Regions from separate parts of the Ensifer sp. Root142 genome, predicted to be linked through region 1. Evidence: riboswitches for the same ligand, from Rfam matches in the RefSeq annotation. Region 1 holds a riboswitch; each other region holds the start of a gene.
What was found. A riboswitch is a leader RNA that binds a small molecule or an ion and turns the genes downstream of it on or off. The one in region 1 is predicted to bind cobalamin.
Positions count from the first base shown of each region.

Region 2: linked by a shared signal. The riboswitch ahead of nrdH (glutaredoxin-like protein NrdH) and the one ahead of cobU (bifunctional adenosylcobinamide kinase/adenosylcobinamide-phosphate guanylyltransferase) in region 1 are both predicted to bind cobalamin.
Region 3: linked by a shared signal. The riboswitch ahead of ASD52_RS24160 (CbtB-domain containing protein) and the one ahead of cobU (bifunctional adenosylcobinamide kinase/adenosylcobinamide-phosphate guanylyltransferase) in region 1 are both predicted to bind cobalamin.

Region 1 is NZ_LMFK01000044.1:343,947-348,369, reverse strand. It holds gene ASD52_RS30190 (adenylate/guanylate cyclase domain-containing protein) at 1-1,321, opposite strand, end outside; cobalamin riboswitch at 1,631-2,037, shown strand; gene cobU (bifunctional adenosylcobinamide kinase/adenosylcobinamide-phosphate guanylyltransferase) at 2,175-2,699, shown strand; gene cobW (cobalamin biosynthesis protein CobW) at 2,703-3,767, shown strand; gene cobN (cobaltochelatase subunit CobN) at 3,839-4,423, shown strand, end outside.
Region 2 is NZ_LMFK01000001.1:631,696-636,118, forward strand. It holds gene nrdE (class 1b ribonucleoside-diphosphate reductase subunit alpha) at 1-1,218, opposite strand, end outside; gene nrdI (class Ib ribonucleoside-diphosphate reductase assembly flavoprotein NrdI) at 1,188-1,604, opposite strand; gene nrdH (glutaredoxin-like protein NrdH) at 1,622-1,843, opposite strand; cobalamin riboswitch at 2,145-2,371, opposite strand; gene ASD52_RS03110 (hypothetical protein) at 2,816-3,487, shown strand; gene metE (5-methyltetrahydropteroyltriglutamate--homocysteine S-methyltransferase) at 3,666-4,423, opposite strand, start outside.
Region 3 is NZ_LMFK01000029.1:4,058-8,480, forward strand. It holds gene ASD52_RS24145 (anthrone oxygenase family protein) at 1-323, opposite strand, end outside; gene ASD52_RS24150 (NAD(P)H-binding protein) at 320-1,150, opposite strand; gene ASD52_RS24155 (TetR/AcrR family transcriptional regulator) at 1,254-1,946, shown strand; cobalamin riboswitch at 1,945-2,214, shown strand; gene ASD52_RS24160 (CbtB-domain containing protein) at 2,257-2,433, shown strand; gene ASD52_RS24165 (CbtA family protein) at 2,631-3,425, shown strand; gene ASD52_RS24170 ((2Fe-2S)-binding protein) at 3,501-4,364, opposite strand; gene ASD52_RS24175 (glucoamylase family protein) at 4,361-4,423, opposite strand, start outside.

The DNA.
Region 1 (4,423 bases):
CCTTGGCTCTAGCTTCGATCCGCGAGATATCAAGCCGATAATGCCAACGCCACAGGTAGACGCGCGCGTAGACCATGGCGGCGGCGGCATAGGCTCGTCCATAGGCAGGATCGAGCGCAATCGCCTGCTCGAAAAAAGGCACTGCCTTTGCAAAATCTTCGGGGGTCGTGCGCCGGTGATGCTCCCAGCCGCGCAGGAACGCATCGAAGGCCGCCGGGACCGTCGTTTCCTTGCGTCCGAAGGCCATCTGCTCGTCAGGATTCAACCGAAGCGCAAGCGCGTCGGCAATGCCGCGCATCACTTCGTCCTGCAGCGCAAAGACATCGGAAAGTGAACCGTCGAACTTGCCGGCCCAAACGTGGCCGCCGCTGAGAGAATCTATGAGCTGAGCATTGATCCGTAGCTGTTCTCCGGCACGCTGCACACTGCCTTCGAGGACGTATCGGACACCGAGTTCCTTGGACACCTGCCTGGGTGTCACCGCCCTGCCCTTGTAGGTGAAGGTCGAGTTACGCGCGATAACGAACAAGCCGGATACCTGAGCCAGCTCGGTGACAAGGCCATCGGTCATGCCATCGGCGAAATACTCCTGCCTGGGATCGTCGCTCACGTTGGCAAACGGAAGCACCGCGATCGACGGCTTGTCCGGCGCGGTCAGGTTCGGTGGTTGTATCTGGACCGTTTCCACAGGCGACTCCCAGGGCCGCCACCAGGCCACGCCGGCAGCAGCGCCGAGCACGACAGCAGACGTAACGAGTGCCGCCCAGCGCTTCGCGTGGCGCCCAGCGACCTTTACGCTGCCGGGGCGGGCTTCGTTCAGCCCCAGCCGGTAAGTCCGCACCGGCTTTTCGATATGCTTCAGGCGTTGTTCGCCGAGAAAGACGAAGCCGACATCGAGGTGCTTCTCGACCTGGTCGTAGGCGGTGCCGGAGATGATGATCCCACCCGGTTCGGCGAGGCTCTGCAGGCGCTCGGCAATGATCACTCCATCGCCGTGAATGTCGTCGCCTTCAACGATGACGTCGCCAAGATTGATGCCGATGCGGAATTCCAGTCGACCCTGATCGGAGCCGCGGCTTTCGGATTTCGCGCGCTGAACCTCCACCGCACAACGGACCGCCTCGACGACACTCTGGAACTCGACCAATAACCCGTCGCCCATGGTCTTGATCAACCGCCCGCGATGTGCGGCAATCCTTTGTTCGAACAGGCCGTGCAGATCGGCCTGAAAGCGGGCACACGTACCCTCTTCGTCGGCTTGGGTGAGCAGTCCATAGCCGGAAACGTCGGCAATCATCACGGCGGTGAGCCTGCGTTCCATCTGCCTTCCGGATAATCGAAACGACTTTCGGCTACTCTATCGCAATATCTGACGTTGCTAAAATAAAGTTCAGTTGCCGTGGAGCGTCCGCTCCGACGTCGACTACAGCGCCGCGCGTCTTACTGGACGCGCAAAGGTCGCTGTAACACTTTGAATTGCTGCATGTTTTTATCCTTAGGTCGAATACCATCTAAGGATAAAAACATGCAGGAGTGGCCTTTGCGGCCTGCTGCCGGCAAATTGTCGCGCGCCGCATCTCGACGGGTGGCGTGTCGCACGCGTCGATTGACTTTGCGGCGCCCGCTTCCTAATCATCTGACGTTGGATGGTTTCCCCGGATCGTGGCGATGCGGGGGAATAATTGGGAATGTGACGGATGGACCCAAATCGGGCATCCTTATCGCAGCCGACCCCGCGACTGTAGAACGGTCAGGGTTCGCCATCGGGCTGATAGCCGGCTTCCTTTCGATTGCATGGGGCAATCGAAGGCGGTTTGGAATTCAGCCGGAAAAGCCACTGGCGTGGCTTCGTGATCAGCCGGGTTGGACGCCTCTTCTTCTACGAATCGTCCGCCTTTCACGAAACCAGAAAACGCCGGGAAGGTGAGGCGGGCCGTTCGGGCCCAAGCATCGGTCTTCGCGTGATCACGCGGGGCGCGATGTGGTGGGCTCGTGACGCCGTGAGCCAGGAGACCTGCCGTCCGACAGGGGCATTCCGCCCGAAGGGAAGCCCGCTTCCCACGCCATCACGGAGGTTGTCTTGGCTCATCGATCGTTTCCCGAACGCGCCGTCGGCGCGGTGAAATCCTGTTGCCGCTCGAATTCGCGACCAAGCGCGTGAGGCTGCAACGCACATGAGCATTTCCCATGCCGGGCCGGTTCTGGTCCTCGGCGGTGCCCGTTCCGGCAAATCCAGCTTTTCCGAAAGGCTCGTCGAAGCCTCCGGGCTCGGCATGCACTATGTCGCGACCGGCCGTGCCTGGGACGACGAGATGCGCGAGCGCATCGACCATCACCGGGCAAGGCGCGGCGAAGGCTGGACGACGCATGAAGAGCCGCTCGACCTCGTTTCGCTGCTGACGCGCATCGATGACGAGAACCGCGTGGTGCTCGTCGACTGCCTGACGCTGTGGGTCACCAACCTGATGATGGAAGGGCGCGACATGGCGGCAGAGTTCGCGGCCCTTGCCGCTTTCCTGCCGGAGGCGCGGGCGCGCCTCATCCTTGTTTCCAACGAAGTCGGCCTCGGCATCGTGCCCGAGAACCGCATGGTCCGCGATTTCCGCGACCATGCCGGCCGGCTTCACCAGATCGTTGCGGAGAAATCCGCGGAAGTTTACTTTGTCGCGGCCGGATTGCCGCTGAAAATGAAGGGTTGATCCATGACCACTGCCAGAGCCAACCAGGGCAAGATCCCGGCGACCGTCATCACCGGCTTCCTCGGTGCCGGCAAGACGACGATGATCCGCAATCTGCTGCAGAACGCCGATGGCAAGCGCATTGCGCTCATCATCAACGAGTTCGGCGATCTCGGCGTCGACGGCGACGTGCTGAAGGGCTGCGGCGCAGAAGCCTGCTCGGAAGACGATATCATTGAGCTTACCAATGGCTGCATCTGCTGCACGGTTGCCGATGATTTCATCCCGACCATGACCAAGCTGCTCGAGCGCGAAAATCGTCCTGACCATATCATCATTGAAACCTCGGGCCTCGCTTTGCCGCAGCCGCTGATCGCCGCCTTCAACTGGCCTGATATCCGCAGCGAAGTCACCGTCGATGGCGTCGTCACCGTGGTCGACAGTGCCGCCGTTGCCGCCGGCCGTTTTGCCGACGACCATGACAAGGTCGATGCGTTGCGTGTCGAGGACGACAATCTCGACCACGAAAGCCCGATCGAGGAACTGTTCGAGGACCAGTTGACCGCCGCCGACCTGATCGTGCTCAACAAGACCGATCTGATCGACGCCTCCGGCCTCAAGGCCGTGCGCGACGAGGTCGCTTCGCGCACTAACCGCAAGCCAACAATGATCGAGGCGAAGAACGGCGAAGTTGCCGCTGCCATCCTGCTCGGCCTCGGCGTCGGCACGGAAAGCGATATCGCCAACCGCAAGTCTCACCACGAGATGGAACATGAGGCCGGCGAGGAGCACTCTCATGACGAGTTCGACAGCTTCGTCGTCGAGCTCGGCGCGATTGCCGATCCGGCAGGTTTCATCGATCGCCTCAAGGGCGTGATATCAGAGCATGACGTGCTGCGCCTCAAGGGCTTTGCCGACGTGCCCGGCAAGCCGATGCGCCTGCTGATCCAGGCCGTTGGCGCCCGCATCGACCAGTATTACGACCGTGCCTGGGCGGCTGGCGAGAAGCGCGGTACGCGCCTCGTCGTCATCGGCCTGCACGACATGGACGAAGCTGCGGTGCGCGCCGCCATCACCGCACTCGCCTAACTCCTTGAAGCAACGCAATTCCAGGAAAGCCATTTCACGCTTTTCCTGGAATTGCTCGAACGGACAGAAACATGCATCTGCTTCTCGCCCAGAAAGGAACGATCGCCGACGGCAACGAGGCGATCGACCTGGGGCAAACGCCGGCCGACGTGCTTTTCCTGTCGGCCGCCGACACCGAGCTTTCGTCGATCGCGGCGGCCCATGGCCGGCGCGACGGGGAGCTGAGCCTGCGCATCGCCAGCCTGATGAACCTGATGCACCCGATGTCGGTCGACACCTATGTCGAGCGCACGGCAAGGCATGCAAAACTCATCGTGGTCAGGCCGCTCGGTGGCGCCAGCTATTTCCGTTATGTGCTGGAAGCATTGCATGCCGCCGCCGTCACCCACCGCTTCCAGATCGCGGTGCTGCCCGGCGACGACAAGCCCGATCCCGGCCTCGAGCCGTTTTCGACCGTTGAGGCCGACGACCGCCAGCGCCTCTGGGCCTATTTCACCGAGGGCGGCGCTGACAATGCCGGCCTGTTCCTCGACTACGCCGAGGCGTTGATCTCAGACGCGGAAAAGCCGCAGCCGGCAAAACCGCTGCTCAAGGCCGGCATCTGGTGGCCGGGCGCGGGCGTCATCGGCGTCAGCGAATGGAAGGCACGTGTCCAA
Region 2 (4,423 bases), on a different contig from region 1:
GTCGTCATTGTACTCGCTGGCTTCGCTGACCTGGAGGATTTCTGAGCAGAGGTTGCTCATGGTGATGCGGCCGGCGATCGGGTTGGCGCGGTTCACCGTGTCTTCGAACATGATGTAGGGATAGCCCGACTCGAACTGGATTTCGGCCAGCACCTGGAAGAACTCGCGCGCCTTGATCTTCTTCTTGCGGATCCGGCTGTCGGCGACCATTTCCCGGTATTTTTCCGTGACCGAGATGTCGGTGAAGGCAACGCCGTAGACACGCTCCACGTCATAGGGCGAGAACAGGTACATGTCCTCGTTGTTCTTGGCGAGTTCGAAGGTGATGTCGGGAACGACGACGCCCAGCGACAGCGTCTTGATACGGATCTTCTCGTCGGCGTTCTCCCGCTTGGTGTCGAGGAAACGCATGATGTCGGGGTGGTGGGCGTTGAGATAGACGGCGCCGGCACCCTGGCGGGCGCCAAGCTGGTTGGCGTAGGAGAACGAATCCTCCAGCAGCTTCATCACGGGAATGATGCCGGACGACTGGTTTTCGATCTGCTTGATCGGGGCGCCGGCCTCGCGGATGTTGGTGAGCGACAGCGCCACGCCGCCGCCGCGCTTCGACAATTGTAGCGCCGAATTAATGCCGCGCGCGATACTCTCCATGTTGTCCTCGACCCTGAGCAGAAAGCAGGAGACGAGCTCGCCGCGCTGCCTCTTGCCGGCGTTGAGGAAGGTCGGGGTCGCAGGCTGGAAGCGACCGGAGATGATCTCGTCGACCATGTCGCGCGCCAGCGCCTCGTCGCCGCGCGCCAGCGTCAGCGCCACCATGCAGACCCGGTCCTCGTAGCGCTCGAGGTAGCGCTTCCCGTCGAAGGTCTTCAGCGTGTAGCTGGTGTAATATTTGAAGGCGCCGAGAAAGGTCGGGAAACGGAACTTCTTGTCATAGGAGTGATCGAACAGGTCGCGCACGAAGTTGAACGAATACTGGTCGAGAATCTCCTGCTCGTAGTAGCCCTCGGTGACGAGGTAATCGAGTTTTTCGCGCAGGTTATGGAAGAACACAGTGTTCTGGTTGACGTGCTGCAGGAAGTACTGCTTTGCCGCCAACCGGTCCTTGTCGAGCTGTATCCGGCCGTCCTCGTCATAGAGGTTCAGCATGGCGTTCAGCGCGTGGTAATCGAGCGCCGATTCCGTCGCCTTCAAGGGGCGTTCGAGTGTTGAGACGTCCAAAATCGTTCCATCCCGTTTTTGACATTGGCGACGTCCTCATCGGTTCCCAACAGTTCGAACCGGTAGAGATAGGGCACCTGGCACTTGGCCGAGATCACGTCGCCGGCGATCCCGTAGGTCGCGCCGAAATTGCTGTTGCCCGCGGCAATCACGCCGCGGATGTGGGAGCGGTTGTCCGCATTGTTGAGGAAGCGGATCACTTGTTTGGGCACGGCACCCCGACCGTCGTCGCCGCAATAGGTCGGGACGACGAGCACATAGGGTTCGTGCACGTCGAGCGGCGCGTCAGTCGTGCTGACGGGAATGCGTCTGGCGCGCAGGCCGACCTTGCCGACGAAGCGATGGGTGTTTTCCGAGCGGGTAGAAAAATAGACGATCAGCCCCATCGCGCCGTACCTCGGCTTCAGGACAGCGCGCTGATCTTGTCGGGGCGGAAGCCTGCCCAGTGCTCCGGACCGGCGATGACGACGGGAACCTGCATGTAGCCAAGGCCCTTGACCGTCTCGAACGCGTCCTGGTCGACCGAAATGTCGATCACCTCGTAGTTGACGCCCTGGCGGTCGAGCGCGCGATAGGTTGCGGTGCACTGGACGCAGGCGGGCTTGCTGTAGACGGTGACGTTCATTTCTTCCTCGTTTGGTCGGCTGGATCTGGGCATGAAAAGGCATGCGGATACGCACAAGCGATCCGGCGAAATGCAGGACTGGCAGGATGACCGCTTGCTCGGGTCGAGAAGACCCGGGCGCGGTTGTTCGTCAGATTCGCGGCTTCCCGCGCCTCTTCATTGGCGAATGATAGGAATTCGATGACGCGGACATGACTTCACCCCGAAGTTGAAGACGGCGCTTCCGGGGAGACGTCGAGACGATCAGGCAGGTTTCATCCTGCCCCATGCACACCTCTGACCTCTCCGGACACCCCGCCCGTGGACGTTTATCGATCGAGGCAGGTCTCCTGGCTCACGGGTCGGTGCTTCTGTCCGGACCTTCCCGAAGCATCATGCTTCAGTGGCCGAATGCTGGACAGTTGCTCGCCGTTTACAGTTGCGGGGGCAGCCACGGCTTAGCCAAGCGAAATCGCTACGACGGCACCGTATTCCCATCTTCGCTCCCAATCCTTGCGAATCGGGAGAACCTCGAACACTAGATATAGTATATGTCGGGAAAATTGCGTCAATAGGTTCCATGTCGAAGCCACCTGGGAGGCGGACAATATTTTTTCGGGTGTGGATAGCGGGGAGTAAACGACAAGTGTCGGCGAAGCCTGTGGATGGCGGCACACTCATCTCGTGAGTGCCGCCAGTTGGGAACGTGACCGTGCCATTCAGATCGTGAGCGCCGGTCGAAGCTTTTGCGGCCCAGGACTTGATATTCACAGGGCCCGCGATGGGTCCGCGCCATCGGTGCGATCTTACCGGCATCAGGTGTGGCACGATGTTGGCGTTCGAAGCGAGCTGGGGAGATAAGGTTGTGTTAGTCTCCGCGCTCTCGCTTCGGGTGCGGTCAGGTGCTATGGCGAGTGCGGGCAGACGATCGTGAAGTGTAGGGCATGCGCTTCCTGGCGTTCAAGGCTGGCCCCAGCTTGTAGGGTTTGTTCTGTGACTGAAAGAAGCATCGTCAGGCAATATTTCTTTTTGGCCGGGCTGGCTGTTGTGTGCAGCATTCCTGCTCCCGCTTACGCCTCTCAAAATAATGACTTTTTTGGCCCAATGCGTGGTGAAGTCTTACATTTTGTACCCTTTCCAGAGTATATTGGAATTGGTCTAAGTGGCGGATCATTAAATCAAAGAGACGTGGCATTCTCTGTCATAAAATTGCTAGCCGTTGCGGCGAGAGTTGATACGAGACCAGAAACGAAACTTGGGAAGAGTTCAATTAGTATAATTTTTGAAAATAAAATTATTGTCAGCGGGAAAATAGACTATAAAAAATTGGCCTCGTTCCATTTCGATGGGGATGTCAAGAGTATTTTGGATGGTTCTGCGAATGCCGGTTCTGGCGACTGCGCATCCTATATCAATTTCTCAGAGGACGGACTATTCGATAGAGGGCTCGTTATAGCGAACGATGATGTAAGAGAATTGGAGCTAGCGACTTGTGTTGCCGATGCGCAAGCTCACGTGTTTGGAGTCAGCACGCGAAGTTCTAACAACAAGGATTTTTCCCGCTTCCTGACAAGGATAATGAATCTTGTTGAACAGAAGTGGAAGTGCCTCGACGCAGGGATAACGGAAGCAACGTGCAAGTTTGTGGATGGACCGGGCGAGTAAATAGAGGCGACGCCGTCGAGGTGTAATTTGCTTGAGATATCGGCATGGCTCGATGGCGGGTTCATAATGCCTCTGAGGTAGCCTTCGATCAAATTTCATTGCCCGTTTGTCCAAGGCTGCACCCAGGTGGCAGGCGCCGGGGGTTCCCCCGGCGCCGTCTCGATAGTGCTGTCGCCCATCATGCGTTTGCGGCTTCTCGCCGGGCGGCAGCAAAGGATCGCCGCAGCGCTTGCGCCGCCTGCACCATGTTGACGAGTGCCGGGCGAACTTCCTCCCACCGCCTTGTTTTCAGACCACAATCCGGATTGACCCAGATCTGCGCCGGCGTCAGACCGTCGGTCGCCTGTTCGATCAGATGCACCATCTCGTTGACAGTGGGTACCCGCGGCGAGTGGATGTCGTAGACGCCGGGGCCGATCTCGTTCGGATAGGCCTGATCGATAAAGGCGCCGAGCAACTCCATCTTCGAGCGCGAGGTTTCGATGGAGATGACATCGGCATCCATTGCCGCAATCGCCGCCATGATGTCGTTGAACTCCGAGTAGCACATGTGGGTGTGGATCTGGGTTTCGTCACCGACGCCGGAGGCGCTGATGCGGAAGCACCCGACCGCCCAGTCGAGATAGGCCTTTCGATCGGCCTGTCTCAGTGGCAGTCCCTCGCGCAGCGCCGGTTCGTCGATCTGGATCACGGCGATACCGGCCGTTTCCAGGTCGGTGACTTCGTCGCGCAGCGCCAGTGCGATCTGCCGGCATACGATCGACCGGGGCAGGTCGTCGCGCACGAACGACCATTGCAGCATCGTCACCGGGCCGGTGAGCATGCCCTTCATCGGCTTGTCCGTCAGCGACTGCGCATAGGTTGCCCAATCGACCGTCATCGGGTTCGGGCGCGAGACATCGCCGAAGATGATCGGCGGGCGTACGTAGCGCGAGC
Region 3 (4,423 bases), on a different contig from region 1:
GGCACGTTGAAGATAATGGTGACGATCAGCACGCCGGCGACGTAGGCGATGCCGCCGGCCGCCAGCAGCAGGCTGCCGTTACCGCCCCAGATGAAGGCCGCGACGACCAGCGCGAGCCCCAGAAGCGCCGTGCCCATGAAGGTACTGAGGAACAGCGGATTCTGGATCACCACGTTGATGGCGTTCATCGCCGCGATCCCCTGCTCCGCCGGCAGCCGCGACAAAGCCTGCATGATGCAGACCGAGAAGATGAAGAACAGCCCGGCCATCAGGCCGGAGCCGATTGCGGCGGCAAACGCCAGAGCGGGGATCAGCGGGATCATGCGGCGATACTCCAGACACCAGTTGCAGCGGTCTCCCGGGCATAGTCGGCGAAGTCGCGCGGTTTGCGCCCAAGCACGCGCTCGACATCGGACGTCACTTGCGAATTGCGCCCGTCGAGCACCGACGTGAAGAGATAGCGGATGAGTTCGACATAGTCATCAGGCAATCCGTCGGCCCGCAACTGCACCGTGAAGTCGGCAACCGGCACGGACTGATAGCCGATCCGGCGGTTGGCAGCCGTCGCGATCTCGGCCACGGCCTGGGCAAAGGTCATCAGCCGCGGGCCTGTCAGCTCATAGACCTTGCCGACATGCCCCTCGTCCAGAAGGGCTGCAACTGCCACGTCGGCGATGTCGTCGGTGCTGATGAAGGGTTCGGTGATCTCATCCGGCGGCAGGAACACCGATCCGCTGCGAACGGAATCGGTCAAAAAATCCTCGCTGAAATTCTCGAAGAACCAGCTTGCCCGGATGATCGTCCAGTCGGCGCCGGAGGCCTGCAGTTCGCGCTCGGCCGCTTCCGCCTCGTCCTCGCCGCGCCCCGACAGAAGCACCAGCCGCTTGATGCCCGAGCGAACGGCAAGCCTCGAGAATTTGCGGATGGTTTCGACGGCGCCCGGCACCGCCAGATCCGGCTGGTAGCTGATATAGATGCGCTCGACATTTTCAAGCACGGGCGCCCAGGTCGCCTCATCCGTCCAGTCGAAGGAAGGCGATGCCGAACGGGCGCCGATGCGCACCGCGATACCCCGCTCCTCAAGGCGGGCCGCCACCCGCCGCCCCGTCTTGCCCGTACCGCCCAGAACCAGTGTGAGTTTGTCAGTCATCGCTTCCTCCTGAGGTTGATTGCAAAACATGAGCATCTCTCACATTTGCAAATGTGATAAATCCTCGTATTTTAGGAGTCAAGTCAAAATGTGAGCATTACTCATGATTCCCGATGCAAGCCCTTCCACAATCCCCGCTGACGACGAGCCGGCGCTGCGCCGCACGCCCAGCCAGAAGCGCAGCCGCGAGCGCGTCGAGCACATCCTTTCCTGCGCCACGGCGATCATCCAGGAGAAGGGCAGCGACGCCATGCGCATGAGCGAAGTCGCTGAAAAGGCTGGAATCTCGATCGGCTCCCTCTACCAGTACTTCCCCGACAAGGCGGCGATCGTGCGCACGCTGGCCGAGCGCTACAATGCGGTCTGCAATGAATGCATCGGGGCCGAGCTTGCCAAGGTGACGTCGATCTCGGAACTGCGTGACGCCTTCTCCATGCTGTTCGACATCTATTACGATATGTTCCTGGCCGAGCCTGTGATGCGCGACATCTGGTCAGCGATGCAGGCCGACAAGGCGCTGCGCGAGATCGACCTTTTGCAAAGCCGTGCCGGCGGCCAGCTTCTGGCCGACGTCTGGGCTCGGTTTGCGCCCGACACGCCGCGCGAAACGATCGACAGCGCCGCCTTTTTGATCATGCATCTCGGCGATTGCACGATGCGGCTTGCGGTCTCCGTCACCAGAGCAGAGGGCGACCAGATCGTCGAAGCCTATAAACGCATGATCCTTCGTGATTTTGTCGCGGATGGACCGGGCGGCGGCGCAAGTCTAATTGACATCTCCGGGGTGCGATCCTAATCATCGTGGATCGATTGGTTCCCGCAACGCGAACGCGTTTCGGGAGTAAACGGGAACGTGACGGATGGACCCATGCTGGGCATTCAAATCACGGCCGACCCCGCGACTGTAGAGCGACGTGAATGCGCCGTTCCGGAGCGATCCGGAAGAAGCCACTGGAGACAAGACCGCGAGAGGGCGGCCCTTGCTCTGGGAAGGCGAGGCAAATCCAGGGTGATCTCACCCGACGTCCTGAGCCAGGAAACCTGCCAGTCGATGCGGGCATAGGGCCCAAACCGGGAAAGATCCCGACGCCATCACGGAGGTTGTCATGGCTACATCTACAGTTTCGAGCATTCCGCTCTCCCTCAGCGATCGTCTGACCGCAGGTATCATCGCGCTCCTCATCGGCGGCTTCCTCGTCTTCGGCGCAGGCCTGGCGAACTCGGCCGTGCTGCACGATACCGCGCACGACACCCGCCACTCCTATGGCTTCCCCTGCCACTAAGCGATGTTCCGGGACGCGACTTGCGTTCCGCATCGACATAGCTGCGGACAAAAACGCTTCCGGCAGACAGCCGGACGCGTTTGCTCGCGTCTGATGCAGATTGAAGATCTGCCGGACGGAGCCGTTCGCATATTTGCCAGTGGGACACGGCGCTGCCTGCCAGATGCATGGCGCGCCGATATCGAGGGATATCGAAAATGATTGTCAGAACGCTTCTGGCCGCGATCGTGGCTGGATTGATTGCCGGTGTCTTCATGACCGGCGCCCAGGAACTGCGCGTCGTACCGCTGATCCTGCACGCGGAAGAATTCGAAGGCGAGGCACCGGCCGCCGGCGAACAACCAGCCGTTCAGCCGGGAACGGCCGATCCGGCCGCAGCAAACCACGACCAGCATTCGTCGCTGAAGGCGGTTTCGCCGATTGGCGCTTTGCTTGACGCCCTGTCGCCGATCACGCCTGCCTACGCCCATGAGGGCGAACACGAGGAAGGCGGCATCATGTTCGGCATGAGCCGCTTTTCCGGCACGCTGATCGCCAATCTGGTGACCGGCTCCGGCTTCGCGCTGCTGCTCGCCGGCGTCAGCCTCGTCATCGGCTACCCGATCACGCTCAGGAACGGCGCGCTCTGGGGCGCCTGCGGCTGGCTTGCCGTGCACATGCTGCCGGCAATCGGTCTGCCGCCGGAACTGCCGGGCTTCCCGGCCGCGGAACTCGGCGACCGCCAGGTCTGGTGGGGTGCAACCGTGCTGTTGTCTGCCGCCGGTCTCTATCTGCTGGTCTTGCGGCAAGAGATCGCCGCCAAGATCATCGGCCTCGTGCTGATCGCGGCACCGCATGTCTATGGCGCGCCGCAACCGTCGGACATCTCCAGCAATGTGCCGGCCGTGCTCGGCGCTGAATTCGCCGTGGCAGCCCTTGCCACCACGCTCGCGTTCTGGATTGTTCTCGGCGTCGTGTCGGGCTTCATCAACGATCGTTTCGCCAAGGCGTAACAGACCGGCCAGATTTCGCCATCAACCCGGAGCCCCTGATATCGCCGATATCAGGGGCTTTGTCGTCGAGATGTCTCAGCGCGCCTGCAATGCCAGCAGATGCGCCTGCAACCGCGCGCGGCGGTCGTCCGGCGCCAGCATCACGCAACTGTCGCAGAAGCTGCCACCTTCCGTTCGATAATAGAGACAGCAGCCGCCGCGCAGGCGATAGGTGCGCGACAGCGCATGATTGCCGCCGATCTCGATCACGATGTCCTCGTAACGGAGCTTGTCGGAAAATAGCGACGTACCCGCGCGCTTGACGATCGCCAGCGCCCTCGCCATCGCGGTCTCCTCGTCGCCGAGGACGCGGCCGATCTCCAGGAACCCACCGGCAAGCGAATCCGCCGCAAGCCGCCATTGCGCGCCCGAGGACAGGCCGGTGCGACGCTTCAACATGACGACGATCGGCGCCAGATGCGCAGCGAAGGTTTCGCCGAAGACGTCCGCAGTCGCCGGGGCATGATCCCCGGCTGCGGGCAAGGCAAGGCTGAAATGAAACCGCTTGGCCGCGACAAGCCGTTCGCCATAGGCCCGCGAAAATTCTTCGAAGCGAAGGCCGCGAACGGCTGCCACGATGCCCCCACCGAGATAGAGGCCGCCAAGCGCGAGCGTGAGCTGGTTGCTGTAAAAGGCAATCAGATGGGCGGCGCGGATCTTGTCGTCCATGCCCTCGGCAAAGCGATCCTGATAGGCAAGGCTGTCTTCAAGCCCGACGCCCTCCTCCACCCAGAACCGCGCCTCGGGAAGAAATACGTCGCCGGCGGCCCCGAGCGAAAAGCCCACTTCGGGGAAAGACGACTGCAGGTGCGCGAGAACGCCAAGGGCGCTCTGGCGCAACGCCGCGTCCGCCTCGTCCTCCGCCGGGCGCTCGTCCTGCCGCTCGTGGCCCAAGCTCATGCCGTCTCCCTGGTCTCAAGCCAGCCGCCGCGAAAATCCGCCCGCTGCAATCCGCGCCG